Regions from separate parts of the uncultured Spongiibacter sp. genome, predicted to be linked through region 1. Evidence: predicted binding sites of a transcription regulator. Region 1 holds the regulator's gene; each other region holds the start of a gene.

Region 1 (4,557 bases):
CATGATCGTCGGCATCGTCAACGCCGACCGCGGCCGCATTCAGCTCGACGACAAAGACCTGACACCGCTTTCCATCCAAGGTCGGGCCAAACACGGCGTCGGCTACCTCCCTCAGGAAGCATCCATATTTCGGAAGCTGAGCGTCGCTGACAACATCATGGCGATATTGGAGACCCGCAGCGACCTGAACCGCAAGCAACGCAAAGAAAAGCTCGATGCACTGCTACAAGAATTTCACATTGCCCATATTCGCCAATCGCCGGGTATGGCGCTCTCGGGCGGGGAACGGCGCAGAGTAGAAATTGCACGAGCACTGGCCACCGAGCCCAGTTTTATTCTGCTCGACGAGCCCTTTGCCGGGGTAGACCCCATATCGGTGAACGATATTCAGCAGATTATTCGCCACCTGCAGGCGCGCGGCATCGGCGTCCTAATTACCGACCACAACGTGCGAGAAACCCTCGATATCTGCGAAAAAGCCTACATAGTTGGCGAAGGTCGCATCGTTGCTGAGGGCAATGCCGAGGCCGTGCTCAACAACCAAATCGTGCGGGACATCTACCTCGGCGACACATTTACCCTTTGATCAAAAAATCGGCACAGCAATTGCTTTAAACGCCTATTGCAGCGGTGCGGCTGCGGGACTACACTGACCCTGAAGCATCGTCGTTTATGGCTACATAACGGCATTTAATCCCTCAGGTATGGTTGTAGTAGAAGTCATTGCCTATGAAACAATCGCTCCAGCTAAAAGTCGGTCAGCAGCTGACCATGACGCCCCAGCTGCAACAGGCGATTCGTTTATTACAGCTCTCCACCCTCGACCTTCAACAGGAAATTCAGTCGGCACTGGACTCCAACCCCCTGCTGGAAGTAGAGGAAGACAGCGACAGCCCGGAACCCCAGAGCAGCAACAGCCAGAGCGAAAGTAACGCCAATGAGGCTGACAGCAAAACGACCTCTGCTGAGGAGGCGCCCAGCAACGACGCTGACAGTGAATGGGCCGAGCGCAGCGACATCCCCGAAGATTTGCCGGTAGACAGCCAGTGGGAAGACGTCTACCAAAGCTCCGCACCTAGCTCCTCCACGGCCGGTAGCGCCGACGACGACTACAACAATGACTATCGCCACGGCAGCTCAGAGTCGCTCCAGGACCACCTGCGCTGGCAACTCAACCTCAGCCGGCTTTCAGAACTTGATCGCATCGTCGCTGATGCCATCATCGACGCGATCGATGAAAAAGGGCGGCTCACCGTCAGCCCCGAAGAGCTGGTGGACGCCTTCGACGACGACGATATCGAAATAGAAGAAGTGAATGCCGTCCTTCACCTCATCCAGCAGTTTGACCCCCCAGGTGTTGGCGGCCAGGACCTTCAAGAATGCTTGCTGATTCAACTTCGACAGCTCTCCCCAGACACCCCATACCTGACTGAAGCGCTGCAGATTGTCGAGCAGCATATGCCGCAGCTCGGCAACCGTGATTACAACCAAATCATGCGCCGCTGCCGGCTAAAAGAAGACCAACTGCGCGACACCCTGGCACTCATTCAAACGCTGAACCCCACTCCTGGTGACTGCGTGGGTAACGACGAAACGGAGTATGTGGTACCAGACGTATTCGTCAGCAAAAAAGAAGGCCGCTGGCTGGTTGAGTTAAACCCGGACATCGCCCCGAAAATACAAATTAACAGCCACTACGCATCGCTAGCCAAAGACAGCGGCACCAGCAGCGACAAAGACTATATTCGCGACAACCTCCAGGAAGCGCGCTGGTTCATTAAAAGTCTGCAGAGCCGCAACGAAACACTGATGAAAGTCGCCACCAAGATTGTTGAGTACCAGCGCGGATTCCTGGAGTACGGCGACGAAGCGATGAAACCGCTAGTGCTCCACGATATCGCCGATGCAGTGAGCATGCATGAATCGACGATCTCACGGGTTACCACGCAAAAATATATGCATACCCCGAGAGGCATCTACGAACTCAAATATTTTTTCTCCAGCCACGTCTCGACCGATACCGGAGGAGAATGCTCCTCCACGGCGATTCGTGCACTAATCAAAAAATTAATTGCCGCAGAAAATCCCAAAAAACCGCTAAGCGACAGCAAAATCACCCAACTGTTGGCCGAGCAAGGCATCAAAGTTGCCCGGCGAACCATTGCAAAGTACAGGGAATCACTAGTCATTCCGCCCTCTAACGAACGGAAAAGACTGGTCTAATAAGGCCCCAAAAGGCCCAAACAACGCGCCGGGAGGCGCCGGATGTTCTCAGCGATGAAGGAGCAAGATATGCAAATAACCGTCAGTGGTCACCATGTTGAAGTTACCCCGGCACTTCGCGATTACGTCAACAACAAACTCGCCAAGCTGCAACGGCACTTCGACAATATCACCAATACCGACGTTACCTTGTCAGTAGAAAAGCTGGTTCAAAAAGCTGAAGCCACCGTACATGTGGCTGGCGCCGATCTGTTCGCCACCTGTGAATCAGAGGATATGTACGCGGCCATCGACAGCCTCACCGACAAGCTCGATCGCCAGCTTATTAAACACAAGGAGAAAAACCTGGGCCACTAAAGGCCCGGGGATGTTCCGGAAACGTAAACATGACCCTTGATTCAATACTCAGCCCCGGACGTACCCACTGCGGTACGTCTGTGGGCAGCAAGAAACGCCTACTGGAACAAATTTCTATTTTTGTCAGTGAGGATAATGCGCAATTCAACGCCGACGAACTGTTCAACGAACTGCTCGCCCGCGAGCGACTCGGAAGCACAGGTATCGGGCACGGGGTTGCGATTCCCCACTGTCGCAGCCAGCAGTGCACCGAAATTACCGGCATGCTGCTTAAACTTGCCGAGCCTATCGACTTCGAAGCGATAGACGATCAACCCGTGGACTTAGTGTTTGCGTTGATCGTTCCTGCCGAAGCACACGACGAACACATTAAAGTGTTGGCAAGCTTGGCCAACGCCTTCAACGATGACGCTTTCCGCCAGCAGCTTCGCAGCGCAGACAGCGACAGCAGTCTTTATGAACGTGCGGTAGCGAGCTAGGCGTGAAGCTTATTATTCTCAGCGGCCGCTCAGGTTCGGGCAAAAGCACGGCGCTGCACCAGCTCGAAGACGAAGGTTTCTACGCCATCGACAACCTGCCGGTGTCACTGCTACCCGCACTCGTTACCGAACTCTCTCAAAGCACACTGAAAGTTCATCAGCAGGTTGCTGTCTGTATCGATGCGAGAAACTCACAAACGGAGCTCGCCCGCTTCCAAGAACTGTGCAAACAAGTTCGAAGCCTGGCCAGCTTGCGTATTCTTTTTTTGGATGCCAGCGACGACAAGCTCATTAAGCGTTTTAGCGAGACCCGTCGACGGCATCCACTGAGCACCGACTCCCAGCCGCTTAGCGACGCGATAAAGCAAGAGTCTGCGCTGTTGGAGCCCATTGTCGCCGAGGCATCGCTGACCATAGATAGCAGCGACATGACTGTGCATCAATTGCGCGCCACCATACGTGACCGCGTTCTCGGCGTCGACGCTAGCCGCATGGCACTACAACTAAAGTCCTTCGGCTTTAAGCGCGGCCTACCCATTGATGCCGACCAGGTCTACGATCTGCGCATGCTCCCCAACCCTCACTGGGACGAGGCACTGCGCAGCCTCAGCGGCCGCGACGAGGCCGTTCAGCACTTCCTCGATGCCCAGCCGCAAGTCCAACAGATGTATAGCGACATACTCACTTACCTGCTGCGCTGGCTGCCTGAGATAGAATCTGCCGGTCGCAGCTACTTCACCATCGCGATCGGTTGCACGGGTGGACAACATCGCTCAGTATACATGGCCGAAAAGCTGGCTAAGGCGCTTCGCGACACCTGTCCTGGCCTGCAAGTTCGCCACCGCGAACTTCAGCACTAACCTGGGCTGGACAAGGCGATGCAAGAAATCCAAATTCCTATCATCAATAAACTCGGCCTTCACGCCCGTGCTGCGTCCAAATTCGTAACCACCAGCACCGCATTTGCCTCTCGCATTCAGGTGTCGGCGGGGCAGCAATGGGTCGACGGAAAAAGCATCATGTCGGTAATGATGCTCGCGGCCAGCAAAGGCATGACACTGCACATTCGCTGCGAAGGGGAAGACGAACAAGCAGCCCTGGACGCTCTCGTCGACTTGATCGAACGCCGCTTTGACGAAGGCGAATAAATCAAATACTGCGCATTTCAGCGCGATTTCGCCCGTCTGCAATTGTTGCCCAGCGAAGATTAAAGGATAATTCTCGCCACACTGTGTGACTGCTATCCAGCAGAAAGCCGAACGCAACGCAGAGAGCTATATGGCCCAAACCGCAGAAAAGCCCCAAGCTGAAAGCCGCCTAGAGCTACTGAATGAAGCTCTGGGCTCCGGCGCGTTTCTGCAAATTCGGCGTATGCTCAACGGCCTGCCTCCCGTCGATGCCGCCCACCTTATTGAGTCAACACCGCAAAAAGTACGGGGCGTGCTGTGGCAACTTGTCGATACCGAAAATGAGGGTGACATTCTCCAGCACCTGAGCG
Region 2 (4,557 bases), on a different contig from region 1:
ACACCACTTATCACCCGTTTGGTGATGGGTCTGCTTGCGTATGCGGTAAATAATCGGGTCGCGCAAATTGATATTCGGCGCTGACATATCGATTTTGGCGCGCAGCACTTTCGCACCCTCTTCGTATTCACCGTTGCGCATCGCCTCAAACTCAGCGAGGTTCTCTTCAGGACTGCGCTCGCGAAAGGGGCTGTTTCGGCCCGGCTCAGTTAACGTGCCGCGATACTCTCGCGCCTGCTCTGCGCTAAGTTCGCACACGTATGCCTTACCGGCGTTGATCAACGCCACCGCGTAGTCATAGAGCGTGTCAAAATAATCAGAGGCATAGCGCACCGGGCCGGCCCACTGATAGCCCAACCACTGAATATCTTCCTGAATAGCATCGATATAGGCCTGCTCTTCCTTGGCAGGGTTGGTGTCGTCGAAACGCAAATGGCACTGGCCGCCAAAATGCTCAGCCAGACCAAAGTTCAGGCAAATCGACTTGGCGTGACCAATATGTAAAAAGCCATTGGGCTCCGGAGGAAATCGGGTGACCAGTGAACCACTCAGGCGGCCTTCCTCGATATCCTTGCGGATGATGCCGCGCAAAAAGTTATTACCAGTGACGTCTTGTTCACTCATTGAATCGCAAATCTCTTGGTTTATTGCGCCAGTGACAGGCGCACGATGCATAAAGGTTGTCGACGGCAAACGTAGGCCCGGTTTCGCCGCCAATGCAAAAACCGTATTATAGCGGCTTTAATTTCGGCTTATAAGCGAGAATCAACGCAAATGGTTATCTTTAAAACAAATTTTGGTGACATCAAGATCGAACTCGACTTCGAAAACGCGCCCAAGACCGCAGAAAATTTTAAGCAGTACGTTGAGGAAGGCTTTTACGACGGCACCATCTTCCACCGCGTTATCGACGGTTTTATGATTCAAGGCGGCGGTTTCGAGCCCGGCATGAAGCAAAAAGCAACCCGCGAGCCCATAGAAAACGAGGCAGACAACGGCCTCAAAAACACCGTCGGCACCCTGGCAATGGCACGCACCATGGATCCGCACTCTGCCAGCGCTCAATTCTTTATCAATGTGAAAGACAACGACTTCCTGAACCACAGCGGCAAAAACATGCAGGGCTGGGGCTACGCGGTATTTGGCAAAGTCAGCGAAGGTATGGACGTGGTTGAAAAAATTAAAGCGGTACGCACTACCAGCGCCGCGGGTCATCAAGACGTTCCCGCTGAAGATGTGATCATCGAAAAAGCGGAGTGGCAAGGCTAGGCTATGCGCAGTCTGTTTATTTCAGACTTGCACCTAGACGAGCAGCGCCCGGATATCACCCGGGCGTTCTGCCAGTTTTTGCAAGACGACGCCTCCCAGGCGAACGCACTCTACATTCTTGGCGACTTCTTTGAGAGCTGGCTGGGCGACGATGACAGTAGCCCCCTTATTGAACAGATCAAAATCGCCCTCCTAGAACTCGGCAATACCGGCTGCCAAGTGTATTTTATGCACGGCAATCGCGACTTCTTAGTCGGTGATGCATTTTGCCAAGCGGTCTCGGCAACACGCCTCGACGATCCCTGCGTGATCGATTTACTCGGCGAACCCACGCTGTTGATGCATGGCGATAGCCTATGCACTGGCGACGCCGAATATATGCAGTTTCGGGCAATGGCTCGCTCTCCAGAGTGGCAGGCACAGGTGTTAAGCAAAAGCCTTAGCGAGCGTCGCACCCTCGCCAAACAGCTGCGCGCCGCCAGCAATGAAGCCAATAGCAACAAAGCCGAAGATATCATGGACGTCACGCCCTCAGAGGTAGAACGCATCATGACCCAGCATCGTTGCCAGCGACTGATTCACGGGCACACTCATCGTCCCGCGCGACATGCTTTCACCCTTAACAACAAGCCAGCGGAACGCATCGTACTCGGCGACTGGCACCGCCAAGGCTGGGTGCTCGATTGCCGGGATAGCGAGATCGTACTCCGCGCCTTCGATACGTAAATTACGCACCACTTTTGGGCGTTTGCGAGAGGCCGCCCCAAACTCGCGCACTTTCTTTTTCACCGGGACGGTATGGCATGCCCGTCATTAGCGCCCACACTGCACAACGCACCCCGAAAGTCCCCAAGAATACTGGCATAAGTATTGCTGAGTTACCCCGTAAATAACGACCAATACGGTAACATCAGGAACTCTTGGCATGCCCCACCCCACAACGGCAACACCGCCAGAAAAGCCGCGCCTGCGGCTGGGCTTCATCCCTCTCACGGATTGCGCACCCTTGGTCATTGCCTTTGAGAAAGGCTACTTCGCAGCAGAAGGCCTTGACGTTGAGCTTTGCCGGGAAACCTCATGGGCCGCCATTCGCGACAAAGTAGGCTTGGGAATTCTGGATGGGGCGCAGATGCTCGCCTCCATGCCACTGGCCAGCCGACTCGGCATTGGCGGTCCACGTTTCGATTTTGTCAGCGGTATGGTTCTGGATCTCAACGGCAATGCCATTACGCTCAGCAATGACCTGTTCCAACACCTGGCCGCTATTGACCCCCATTCCGCTCGCTGCCCCAGCGCCGCCGCAGAGGCGCTAAAGCAGCACCTTCAAGTGCGCGAGGCATCAGCCGCGCCCTTGCGCCTGGGCATCGTTTACCCCTGCTCAACCCAGAGTTTTGAGCTGCGTTATTGGCTGGCGAGCGCTGGCATCGACCCCGAGCGCGATGTCGAGCTGGTCGTGGTACCACCACCGAAGATGGTTACCGCGTTGAGCGAGGGTAATATCGACGGCTTTTGTGTTGGCGAACCGTGGAATACGCTGGCCGTTCAACAACGACTCGGGCATGTCGTGGCGACCAAATACCAATTGTGGAACAACAGCCCGGAGAAAGTCTTCGCTGTCACCGAGCAATGGAGCCACCATCACCCCAACAGCCACCGAGCAGTGCTTCGTGCACTGCTTCGGGCCTGCCAATGGCTGGATAAAAAAGAGAACCGTCGTCGCGCCGCCAAGATCATTAGTCAAGCTGCCTATATCGCGCTACCCGAGGACACTGTTGCGCTATCACTCCGCGGCTTCTCTCAGCGCCATCACGGGGAAGCCCCGGAAGAGGTGGCCGACTTCCATGTTTTCCACCGCTACTGCGCCAACTTTCCCTGGCTGAGCCACATCGATTGGTACATCTCACAAATGTACCGCTGGCAACTGTTAAAAACGCCCATCAAGCTCGACGACACGGCAAGGGCCATTTTCAAACCCGACTTATATCGCCAGGTCGCCGCCTCCCTGGGAATCGACAGCCCCCAGATCGACCGCAAAACGGAGGGCAATCTGCCTCACAAAATGCTGTTTTCAGACTCCCAGCAGCTGGGACCCAACCAGTTTATAGATGGAAAAATCATTGGGGTTGGCGGGACCTTAAAGTATCTCGAAGCGCTGCCGCTACCAGAGCCCGAGTTGTCGGCACTGCGGCTTATGAACCCCCAACAAGCATCGGCACGCGGATGAGAGCACTACTTATCGACCTAGCATCTGAGGACGCCAAGCACTTGGCAACAGCACTCGCTCGCGCCGGCATCGAATGCAGAAGCACGGAAAAGGACAGCGACCTGTACGATGAGCTGGAGCGCTGGCCACCGGAGCTCATTTTCGTCCGTACTGGCTCGCCACGGCGCGATGTGCTGGAACATGTCGCCCATACCCGACGCGACAGCCCCCAAACCATTATCAGTCTCTTCGGCAGAGCATCTGAGGGGATCGCTCGGCTAGCCGCCGAACTCGATATCAGCCTTTACGCCATCAGCAGCCTTCGCGACAGTTTGCTGCAAGCGCTAATTGATATCGCGATTAGCGAGCTTCACAGCCATCAGCAGTTGCACACTGAAGTCGCTGCTGCGCAATTTTCATCCAAACAGCGGCTGAAAACCCATGAAGCTATCACCTTCATCGTGGACAACTTCTCGCTTGCCCCCCACCAGGCCGAGGCCCTGCTAAAGAAAAATGCACAGCGACAAAACCGCAGTGTCGAAGACCTAGCGGACCAACTGCTCAGCACCGGCTCCATGGGCTAGACCGCAGCAGCCGGCACCTTAGGCTGCGAGCAGCGGCCCGCTATGGAACCGGAATACCTCATCAGGCGTGAGAATCAACTCTTTCTCTCGCTCACAAAACAGCGCGACACGCGGCGCGATGGGCTCGTCTGAATAGCGCTGTGCAAGGCTTAAATAGTCTTTGAAATGCCGGGACTCGGACTTGAGCAGGGAGAGGTAGAATGCACCCAGTTCGTCATCGAGTTCCGGCGCGATCCGCGCAAAACGCTCACAACTGCGAGCCTCTATCAACGCACCACAGACCAGGATATCCACTAATTTACCGGGATCGCTGCTGCGGCACAGCTCACGCAACCCGTTTGCGTAGCGCGCCGACGAGATATGCCGGTAGGCAACCCCGCGTTTTTTCATTATCGCCAGCACCTGCTCAAAGTGTCGCAACTCTTCACGAGCAAGCCGGGACATCTTGTTGAGAAGATCCAGTTTATCCACATAGCGAAACATTAAGTTCAGCGCAGTGCC
Region 3 (4,557 bases), on a different contig from region 1:
ATTGTGGCACCACGGAGATAGCTGGGCGGGCATTATAGCGGTTCACTTAAAACGCTTCAGCTCCGCAGAAACCCCGACAACGCACCAAAATGAAACACCAAAGCACTATATTGGTGCGCACTTTTTGGCAAAACGCACAGTTTTCAGGCAAAGTGGGTTTTTCGCTCGGATTTTGAACAAAAAACCAGCACAAAAATATGGCACGCATATTGCTCTATAAATTTTGAACAGAAACAGCGGCGCTACGGCCCGCAGCGCATATGCGTGTTTACTTTCGGTTCTATGCAGATGTCGCTATGCGGCACGCGGCAATGAACCTATAATCGCCACTGCTTTCGGCCACGCCGAATCGACTACAAGACTCTATATTGGAGGATGTTAAGAATGTCAGAGAACACTCTGAAGTTAATCGCCGATAATGACGTGAAGTGGGCGGACCTGCGCTTCACCGACACTAAAGGTAAAGAACAACACGTCACCATGCCGGTGAGCGAAATCGACGCGGGCTTCTTCGAAGAAGGCAAAATGTTCGATGGCTCATCGATCTCAGGCTGGAAAGGCATTAACGAGTCAGACATGATCCTCATGCCAGACGACGAGGCCTCTGTTCTCGACCCCTTCACCGACGAGCCCACTATCATCATTCGCTGCGGCATCGTTGAGCCTTCTACTATGCAGGGCTACAACCGTGACCCACGCTCTATCGCTCAGCGCGCTGAAGACTACATGCGCTCTGCTGGCATCGCCGACAGCGCTCTGTTTGGCCCCGAGCCCGAATTCTTCGTGTTTGACGACGTGAAGTGGAAAGTGGCAATGGAAGGCGCGAGCTACGCGATTTCTTCTGACGAAGCCGCCTGGGTTTCTGGCAACAGCTTCGAAGAAGGCAACACCGGTCACCGTCCTGGCGTTAAAGGCGGTTACTTCCCCGTACCACCTGTCGACAGCCTGCACGACCTGCGCGCAGCAATGTGCAACGCAATGACCGACATGGGTCTGGAAGTTGAAGTACACCACCACGAAGTAGGTACTGCTGGTCAGTGTGAAATCGGTGTTGGCCCTAACTCTGCTGTGAAAAAAGCTGACGAAGTACAGGTACTTAAGTACTGCGTACACAACGTCGCTCACGCCTACGGCAAGACCGCTACTTTCATGCCCAAGCCTGTTGTCGGCGACAACGGTAGCGGCATGCACGTGCACATGTCACTGAGCAAAGACGGCCAAAACCTGTTTACTGGCGACGCTTACGGCGGCCTGTCTGAAACAGCTCTGTACTACATTGGCGGTATCATCAAGCACGCTCGCGCGATCAACGCCTTTGCTAACGCTTCTACTAACTCGTACAAGCGCCTGGTTCCCGGCTTTGAAGCACCGGTTATGCTGGCTTACTCAGCACGTAACCGCTCAGCGTCTATCCGTATTCCATTCATCACTAACCCGAAAGCACGCCGCGTAGAAGTTCGCTTCCCAGATCCCTCTGCGAACCCCTACCTGGCCTTCGCGGCCCTGCTGATGGCTGGCCTTGACGGTATCCAGAACAAGATCCACCCTGGCGATGCGGCAGACAAAGATCTGTACGACCTGCCTGCAGAAGAAGCGGCTGAAATCCCGACTGTTGCGTCTAGCCTGGAGCAAGCGCTGCAAGCACTGGATGCAGACCGCGCCTTCTTGACCGCTGGCGGCGTATTCGACGACGACATGATCGATGCTTACATCGAGCTGAAGTCTGAGGAAATCGAGCGCCTGAACATGACAACTCACCCCGTTGAGTTCGACATGTACTACAGCGTTTAATACGCCTTGTGCGAAAAAGCCCGCTTCGGCGGGCTTTTTTTTGCCTGTCTTTTTTTAAACCTTGCCGCGCCTATCAACTCGTCGCACACTACAGAAAAGTGATAGCGAGGGCTTTTTATGTATCGTCTGCTGAGCCTTATTTGCGTAGCGAGCGTACTCTGCAGCCCACTGCATGCAGAAATCTATCGTCATACCGACGAACAGGGTCGCACCGTTTACAGTGACTCTCCCCGCGACGGCGGCAGCCCGGTCGATCTACCCCCGGTAAACACCACGCCGGCTGTGTCGCCGCCACCACCGGCCAAGCTGGACCGCCATGCCACCCCCGTACCGGCCTCAATCAAGGTACAAATAATCCAGCCGCGCGACGGCCAGGTATTCCCCAATGGCCGCATTCCCACCGCCGTTAATGTAAAGCTCCAGCGCCCCCTGCGCGGCGACGAAAGCCTGCGCATCGCCGTCAATGGCAAAACCCTTAGCCGGGGAAGCGCCACCTCTGCACGCATTGAGCGCCTGAGCCGCGGCCGGCACCAAATCAGCGCAGAAGTCCTCGGCCCAAACGGGGAAAAGCTGAGTCGAGACACTGTTTCAGTCGTGGCCCACTGGCCAAACAACTGACCCTCCAGCAAAGCTATACACAAAGCACCAAATTGGTGCACACTAAGACAATAGCGGCGGTCGCGCGCGCCATCGCGGGGCCAGCCTCAGCGGCGCAGCACCGCGCCACGCCATATACAACGCCCAATTAGCGCCCACTCAATAACAACGCCCCCATTCCGGGGCACTGGCCTAATTATTGCTTTGCAATGAACCATAATGAAGACAGTGGCGAGCCCATGCCCCCAGCGAATTTGCACCACCACATACTCGACAACCTGAAAACGGCGATCCTACTGGTCGAGCCCAACCTCACCGTGAGTTATATCAACCCGGCGGCAGAGTCGCTGCTGGCGGTGTCTGACCAGCGCATCCACGGCGAGGCCATCACCCACCTTTTTCACGAAGACGAAGACACCGTTGTGAAACTGCTGGACGCCATCAACAACCGCGAGGCATTCACTAAACGGGAAACAGTATTAACCCTGCGCTCCGGCGACGAAATCACGGTGGACTATGCAGTAACGCCGATCGTGGAACACCCGCGAACGTCTCTTATCATCGAGCTGCAGCCGCTGGATCGACTGCTTCGCATCAGTCGCGAAGAAGGCCTGCTATCTTCCCAGCAAAACAGCAAAGCGCTGCTGCGCGGCATTGCCCACGAAGTGAAAAATCCGCTCGGCGGCTTGCGCGGTGCGGCGCAGCTGCTGGCACGCGAACTCGACGACCCGCGCCTGCACGATTACACCAACATCATTATCGAAGAGGCCGACCGCCTGCGAAACCTGGTCGACAATATGCTGGGGCCCAATAAGATGCCCAACCAGCTGCCCACCAATATCCATGAAGTGCTGGAGCGCGTGCGCCAGCTAGTGGAGGTTGAGGGAGGCGAGGAGTTAAGCATCATCCGCGATTACGACCCCAGCATCCCCGACATCATCGGCGATCGCGAGCAATTAATTCAGGCGGTACTCAACATCGTCCGCAACGCGCTTCAGGCGCTGAAACAATCCCCTCCTGAAGACGGCGCACAAATTACCCTGCGCAGCAGAACGCTGCGCCAATTTACCATTGGCTCTCACCGCCACCGACTGGTGTGCCGCGTGGACATTATCGATAACGGCCCGGGCATACCCGAAGACCTGGCACCGTCGATATTCCTGCCAATGATCAGCGGCCGCGCCGACGGCTCTGGGCTTGGACTGTCGATCTCACAGTCCATTCTCAACCATCACCAAGGCCTTATTGAATGCCACAGCGAACCCGGTCGCACGGAGTTTTCGCTGTTTATACCCGTGGAGCAAAACCGATGAGCTATAGCAACACCGTATGGATTGCCGACGACGACAAATCGATTCGCTGGGTACTCGAAAAAGCCCTCAACCAGGCCGGCATTGAAACCCGCAGCTTCGAAAATGGCGATGCCCTGCTTGCTCAGCTGGAGTCGGGGGTGCCCGACGCGGTTATCAGCGATATCCGCATGCCGGGTATCGATGGCTTAAAACTGCTGTCGCGCATCAGCGACATCCACCCCGATTTGCCGGTGATTATTACCACCGCCCACTCAGATTTGGATAGCGCCGTTGCCTCCTATCAAGGAGGCGCCTTTGAATACCTGCCCAAACCCTTCGACGTCGACGAGGTATTGGCAACAACCCAGCGCGCCCTGCAACACGCCAATAAGAACCGCCCGGTACTGCCCGAGGAAGTGCCGCTGGAGAGCACCGAAATTATCGGCGAAGCACCCGCGATGCAGGAGGTGTTTCGCGCCATTGGCCGCTTGTCCCAGTCCAATATCACGGTACTGATTAACGGCGAATCCGGTACCGGTAAAGAGCTTGTCGCTCAGGCCCTCCACCGCCACAGCCCGAGGGCCAGCAAACCTTTTATCGCGCTGAATATGGCTGCGATCCCCAAGGACCTGATGGAATCGGAACTCTTTGGCCACGAAAAAGGGGCCTTCACCGGTGCCACTGCCCAGCGTCGCGGACGCTTTGAGCAGGCCGATGGCGGTACGCTTTTTCTGGACGAAATAGGCGATATGCCCGCCGAAACCCAAACCCGCCTGTTGCGGGTACTCGCCGACAGTGAGTTCTACCGCGTGGGGGGGCATACCCCGGTGAAAGTCGATGTTCGCATTATCGCGGCCACCCACCAAAATCTTGAAAA
Region 4 (4,557 bases), on a different contig from region 1:
GGTTCAAGTCGACGAGGGCGGCGGTAAAGGGCGTTTTGGTGTCGCGTATTAACTGTTTTGCTTCGGCGCCGCTGGCAGCGACGCAGGCCTGAAAGCCGGGAATATCCTCGATAATTGCTCTGGCCATGCTGGCCAGCGAGCGGTTGTCCTCGACGATCAAAACATTCGGCATAACTCCGAAATCCTAGAAGTTCTTCTTATATAGTGCTCGATTGTAAGTGCCGATGGCTGTGAAATAGATTCGTATAGTCACCTACCTGGGATCAGAGCTCTCCGCGGTAGAGCGCGGCCTCGCGCAAGTGCTTCAGGCAAATATCGTTGCTGCTTTCGAGGTCGGCGATGGTGCGCGCCGTCTTTATCAGGCGGTGCTGGCCGCGCGCACTGAGGTTGATGCGCGCTTCGATGTCCCGGATAAAGGCTTTACCCTCGGTATCCAAGGGGCAAAACCGGCTGAGCTGGCCGGCATCAAGTAGGGCGTTGCTGCAGCCCTGGCGGTTGAGCTGACGCCGATGCGCTGCACTCACCCGGGTGCGTATGGCGTCGCTGGGCTCGCCCTCGGGGCTGTCTTGTAGCTCACCAGCGGCCATGCGATTCAGACGCAGGCGCAAGTCAATCCTGTCCAACAACGGCCCCGATACACGGCTGCGATAGCGCAGTATTTGGTCGGGGGTGCAACGACAAGCTTTTTGGGGATCGCCGTCAAAGCCGCAGGGGCAAGGATTCATTGCCGCTACCAAAGCGAATCGAGCCGGGAATCGGAGTTGATGGCGCGCTCTGGAGATGACCACCTCGCCCGATTCTATGGGCTCGCGCAGTACTTCCAGCACTTTGCGTGGGTACTCGGGCAATTCATCGAGGAAAAGCACGCCGCGATGAGCAAGGCTGATTTCGCCGGGGCGCGGGCTACTACCGCCGCCGACAAGCGCAGCGGCCGAGGCGGTGTGATGTGGGTTGCGAAATGGGCGCTGAAGCTGCAGTGGTTGGCCAACGATCGACTGGACAATGGCGATTTCGCGACACTCCTGCTCTGTTGGGGGCGGGAGGATACCGGGCAGCCGGCTTGCTAACAGCGTTTTGCCCGTACCGGGAGGGCCGCTAAATAGCAGGCTGTGAAATCCCGCTGCAGCGATCTCCAGTCCACGCTTTGCCAACAATTGGCCGCGTACATCGCGCATGTCCGGATACGCAGCGGGCTGTGTATCGGCGGCGTCTGTCGGCGGCCCCAAACTCTGCTGGCCCTTTAGAAAAGCCACCACGCCAAGCAGGTCTGTGGCCTCCTGCAATGTATCCGGGGGGAGCAGCTCTGCCAGTGAGGCGCTGCCGGCGGGCAAGACCAATTGCCTGGATGCGTCTGCGGTTGCCAGGGCGGTGGGCAGGGCGGCATTGACCGTTCTCAGCTCGCCGCTTAGCCCCAGCTCACCGATGAACTCATAGGACTCGGTCTCGCGTTGTTGTAATTGGCCGCTGGCAACGAGGATGCCTATGGCGATAGGCAGGTCAAAGCGGCCGCCCTCTTTGGGCAGGTCTGCTGGCGCTAAGTTGACGGTGATGCGGCTGACGGGAAAGGTAAAGTGAGAGTTGATCAGCGCCGAGCGCACGCGGTCTTTGGCTTCGCGTACGGTTGCTTCCGGCAGCCCGACAATATTAAAGGCCGGAAGCCCGGCGGAAAGGTGCACCTCAATGGTGACGAGCGGGGCATCTACCCCGAGGCGCGCACGGCTGTGTACAGTGGCCAGTGGCATAACTCAATCCCTGAGTATTTTTGCAATTGCGAGCAGCCGTCCTGCTGCGCGCAAGACGGTTTATTTATTCTCGGCACTTTCCAAACTGGCAGTAATCTCGGCCAGCTGTCGCTCGGCGGCTTCCAGACGAGCGCGGGTGCGATTGAGTACCGCGGTTTGCGCATCGAATTCGTCTCTCGATACCACATTCATCTTGCTGAAGGCGCTTTGTAGTAGTGCCTGCAGTTTGGCTTCGATGTCTTGCTGAATATCCGGGCCTTGGCTGATCAGGCGCCCGGCCTGTTCAGCAAGTTGGGAAATAAAGTCGGGTTTTGCCATGGCGATACTCTCTCGTTGCTGGCGACAGTTTATCGCACTTTTGCACGGCGTCGCAGAGCGTGCACAGTTTTTGTTCCCGGTGGTGTTTGCGCTGTTTAGGGGCGGCAAACGAGAGTAATGTGAAATTGCACCGATATGGTGCTTAACTCAGGTGTGTTGTTGTTTTGTGATCTGAAATAGTGCGGAAAGGGGCGTGATGGGGTGTTTTGTGGCGGGAAAGCCCTGATTTTGGGCGCTTTAAAACCTGGCACGCCCCATGCATATAGCTAGGCATGTGATGTTCAGGGCCTTCCCTTAACCGCATACGTTCAACGAGAGAAGACTATCGGAGACTAGAACATGAACACTTGGAAAAAAATGCTTGGTGTAGCAGTTGTAACAGCAGCCCCTTTCGCGGCTTCAGCTGCGGAAATTAGCGGTAACGTGACAATGGCAACGGACTATGTGTTCCGTGGCTACTCACAAACTAGTGAAAAAGGCGCCATCCAAGGCGGCTTTGACGTCGACTTTGGCAACGGCTTTTACGTTGGTACTTGGGCGTCTAACGTCGATTTCGGCAGCGAAGTAACTACCGAGATGGATTTCTACGGCGGTTATGCCTTCGACGTTGCTGAAGGTGTTGGCCTGGACCTGGGTGTTGTTCACTTTATGTACCCCGGTGATGAGGCGGCACTGAATTACCAAGAATATATTGCGTCGGTATCGGTGTCAGACTTCAGCTTCGGCCTGGTGTATTCACCTGATTACTTTGGTGATGGCAACGGTGACGCAACGGTAATTAACCTCGACTACAGCATGAGTGTGGCGGAGAACGTGAGTCTTGACTTCCACGTGGGTCAAACTACCACAGACGAAGACGGCCTGGTAGATGACGACGATAGCTACATCGATTACATGATCGGTGCCAACTACGACGTTGCTGATGTAACGCTGACTTTGGCCTACTACGGCACTGACGTTGACAACGACGCGGCGGCTGACGGCGCTGCAGACGACCGTTTCGTCTTCTCTATCTCAAAAAGCCTGTAATTAGATCGCGGCGGGTACTCCAGTGCCCGCCTGCCCTCAAGGCTATTAGCAGGAGAACAACATGAAATTAATTACAGCGATTATTAAGCCTTTCAAACTCGACGACGTTCGCGAGTCCCTGTCAGATATCGGTGTGCAAGGCATCACCGTGACCGAGGTGAAGGGTTTCGGGCGACAGAAAGGTCATACAGAACTGTACCGCGGCGCGGAATACGTTGTGGACTTTCTGCCGAAAGTGAAAATTGAGGTAGCGGTCGCCGATGGCGATGTCGAGGCTACGCTCGAAGCTATCAGCAAGTCTGCCAATACCGGCAAGATTGGTGACGGCAAAATCTTTGTCTCTGCCCTTGAGCAGGTGATCCGTATTCGTACCGGCGAAGCTGGCGAAGACGCGATCTAAGAGTAGCGGGCTACCCGCCACACGGTGGTGGTAAAGCAGTAGGCCCCCAAATTTTTCCGGAGGAATCCCAGTGGAAAATCAAATTTTTGAACTTCAGTACGCAATGGACACGTTTTACTTTCTTGTCTGTGGCGCACTTGTAATGTGGATGGCTGCAGGCTTTGCCATGCTAGAAGCGGGCTTGGTTCGCAGCAAAAACACCACAGAAATCCTGACTAAAAACGTCGCGTTGTTTGCGATCAGCTGCATCATGTACTTGGTGTGCGGTTACGCGATCATGTACGGCGGTGACATCTTGTTAAGTGGCATTGGCGACTTCGACCTTGAAGGCGTGTTGGCAGACTCGGCAGAAGCCGGCTTTGACGGCGGTTCAGTATACTCTGGCGCTTCCGACTTCTTCTTCCAAGTAGTCTTCGTTGCAACCGCAATGTCGATCGTATCCGGTGCAGTGGCTGAGCGCATGAAGCTTTGGGCATTCCTGGCCTTCGCGGTTGTGATGACGGGTGTGATCTATCCGCTGGAAGGGTCTTGGACCTGGGGTGGCAACGACGTATTCGGTTTGTATAACCTTGGCGACCTTGGCTTCTCTGACTTTGCTGGCTCGGGCATTGTACACATGGCAGGTGCCGCTGCGGCGCTGGCTGGCGTGTTGCTGCTTGGTGCTCGTAAGGGCAAATACGGTGCAAACGGTCAGGTTAACGCGATCCCTGGTGCAAACCTGCCACTGGCGACCTTGGGTACCTTCATCCTGTGGATGGGTTGGTTCGGCTTCAACGGTGGCTCAGTACTGAAACTCGGCGATGCTGCTAACGCACACTCTGTTGCCATGGTCTTTTTGAACACCAACGCGGCAGCAGCCGGTGGTGCCGTAGCAGCCCTGGCGGTAGCCCGCATCTTATTCGGCAAAGCTGACCTGACTATGCTGCTGAACGGTGCGCTTGCTGGTCTGGTAGCGATTACTGCTGAACCTTCTACACCTACTGCCTTGCAAGCGACCTTGTTCGGTGCTGCGGGTGGTGTACTGGTGGTATTCAGCATCCTGGCTCTGGATAAGCTGAAAATCGACGA

Evidence for each region. The regulator sigma-54, encoded in region 1, starts transcription at its own class of promoters, with help from an activator protein. The targets are predictions, from matches to a motif close to TGGCACANNNNTTGCNNT.
Region 2: the regulator sigma-54 is predicted to act here: its motif matches at 2,129-2,146, upstream of ABNS66_RS13420 (CmpA/NrtA family ABC transporter substrate-binding protein).
Region 3: the regulator sigma-54 is predicted to act here: its motif matches at 2,577-2,594, upstream of glnL (nitrogen regulation protein NR(II)).
Region 4: the regulator sigma-54 is predicted to act here: its motif matches at 2,306-2,323, upstream of ABNS66_RS00585 (TorF family putative porin).

The regions. Positions count from the first base shown of each region.
Region 1 covers NZ_CAXGPO010000025.1:18,936-23,492, forward strand. Annotated here, with positions in the region: gene lptB (LPS export ABC transporter ATP-binding protein) at 1-586, shown strand, start outside; gene ABNS66_RS11370 (RNA polymerase factor sigma-54) at 730-2,223, shown strand; gene raiA (ribosome-associated translation inhibitor RaiA) at 2,293-2,580, shown strand; gene ptsN (PTS IIA-like nitrogen regulatory protein PtsN) at 2,610-3,059, shown strand; gene rapZ (RNase adapter RapZ) at 3,062-3,919, shown strand; gene ABNS66_RS11390 (HPr family phosphocarrier protein) at 3,938-4,207, shown strand; gene mgtE (magnesium transporter) at 4,338-4,557, shown strand, end outside.
Region 2 covers NZ_CAXGPO010000036.1:9,476-14,032, reverse strand. Annotated here, with positions in the region: gene ABNS66_RS13435 (glutamine--tRNA ligase/YqeY domain fusion protein) at 1-624, opposite strand, end outside; gene ABNS66_RS13430 (peptidylprolyl isomerase) at 775-1,269, shown strand; gene ABNS66_RS13425 (UDP-2,3-diacylglucosamine diphosphatase) at 1,273-1,995, shown strand; gene ABNS66_RS13420 (CmpA/NrtA family ABC transporter substrate-binding protein) at 2,195-3,493, shown strand; gene ABNS66_RS13415 (hypothetical protein) at 3,490-4,056, shown strand; gene miaE (tRNA isopentenyl-2-thiomethyl-A-37 hydroxylase MiaE) at 4,075-4,557, opposite strand, start outside.
Region 3 covers NZ_CAXGPO010000005.1:80,141-84,697, reverse strand. Annotated here, with positions in the region: gene thiI (tRNA uracil 4-sulfurtransferase ThiI) at 1-2, opposite strand, end outside; gene glnA (glutamate--ammonia ligase) at 385-1,791, shown strand; gene ABNS66_RS04305 (DUF4124 domain-containing protein) at 1,909-2,409, shown strand; gene glnL (nitrogen regulation protein NR(II)) at 2,628-3,701, shown strand; gene ntrC (nitrogen regulation protein NR(I)) at 3,698-4,557, shown strand, end outside.
Region 4 covers NZ_CAXGPO010000001.1:118,079-122,635, reverse strand. Annotated here, with positions in the region: gene ABNS66_RS00600 (diguanylate cyclase) at 1-172, opposite strand, end outside; gene ABNS66_RS00595 (YifB family Mg chelatase-like AAA ATPase) at 264-1,742, opposite strand; gene ABNS66_RS00590 (accessory factor UbiK family protein) at 1,803-2,060, opposite strand; gene ABNS66_RS00585 (TorF family putative porin) at 2,400-3,089, shown strand; gene glnK (P-II family nitrogen regulator) at 3,151-3,489, shown strand; gene ABNS66_RS00575 (ammonium transporter) at 3,560-4,557, shown strand, end outside.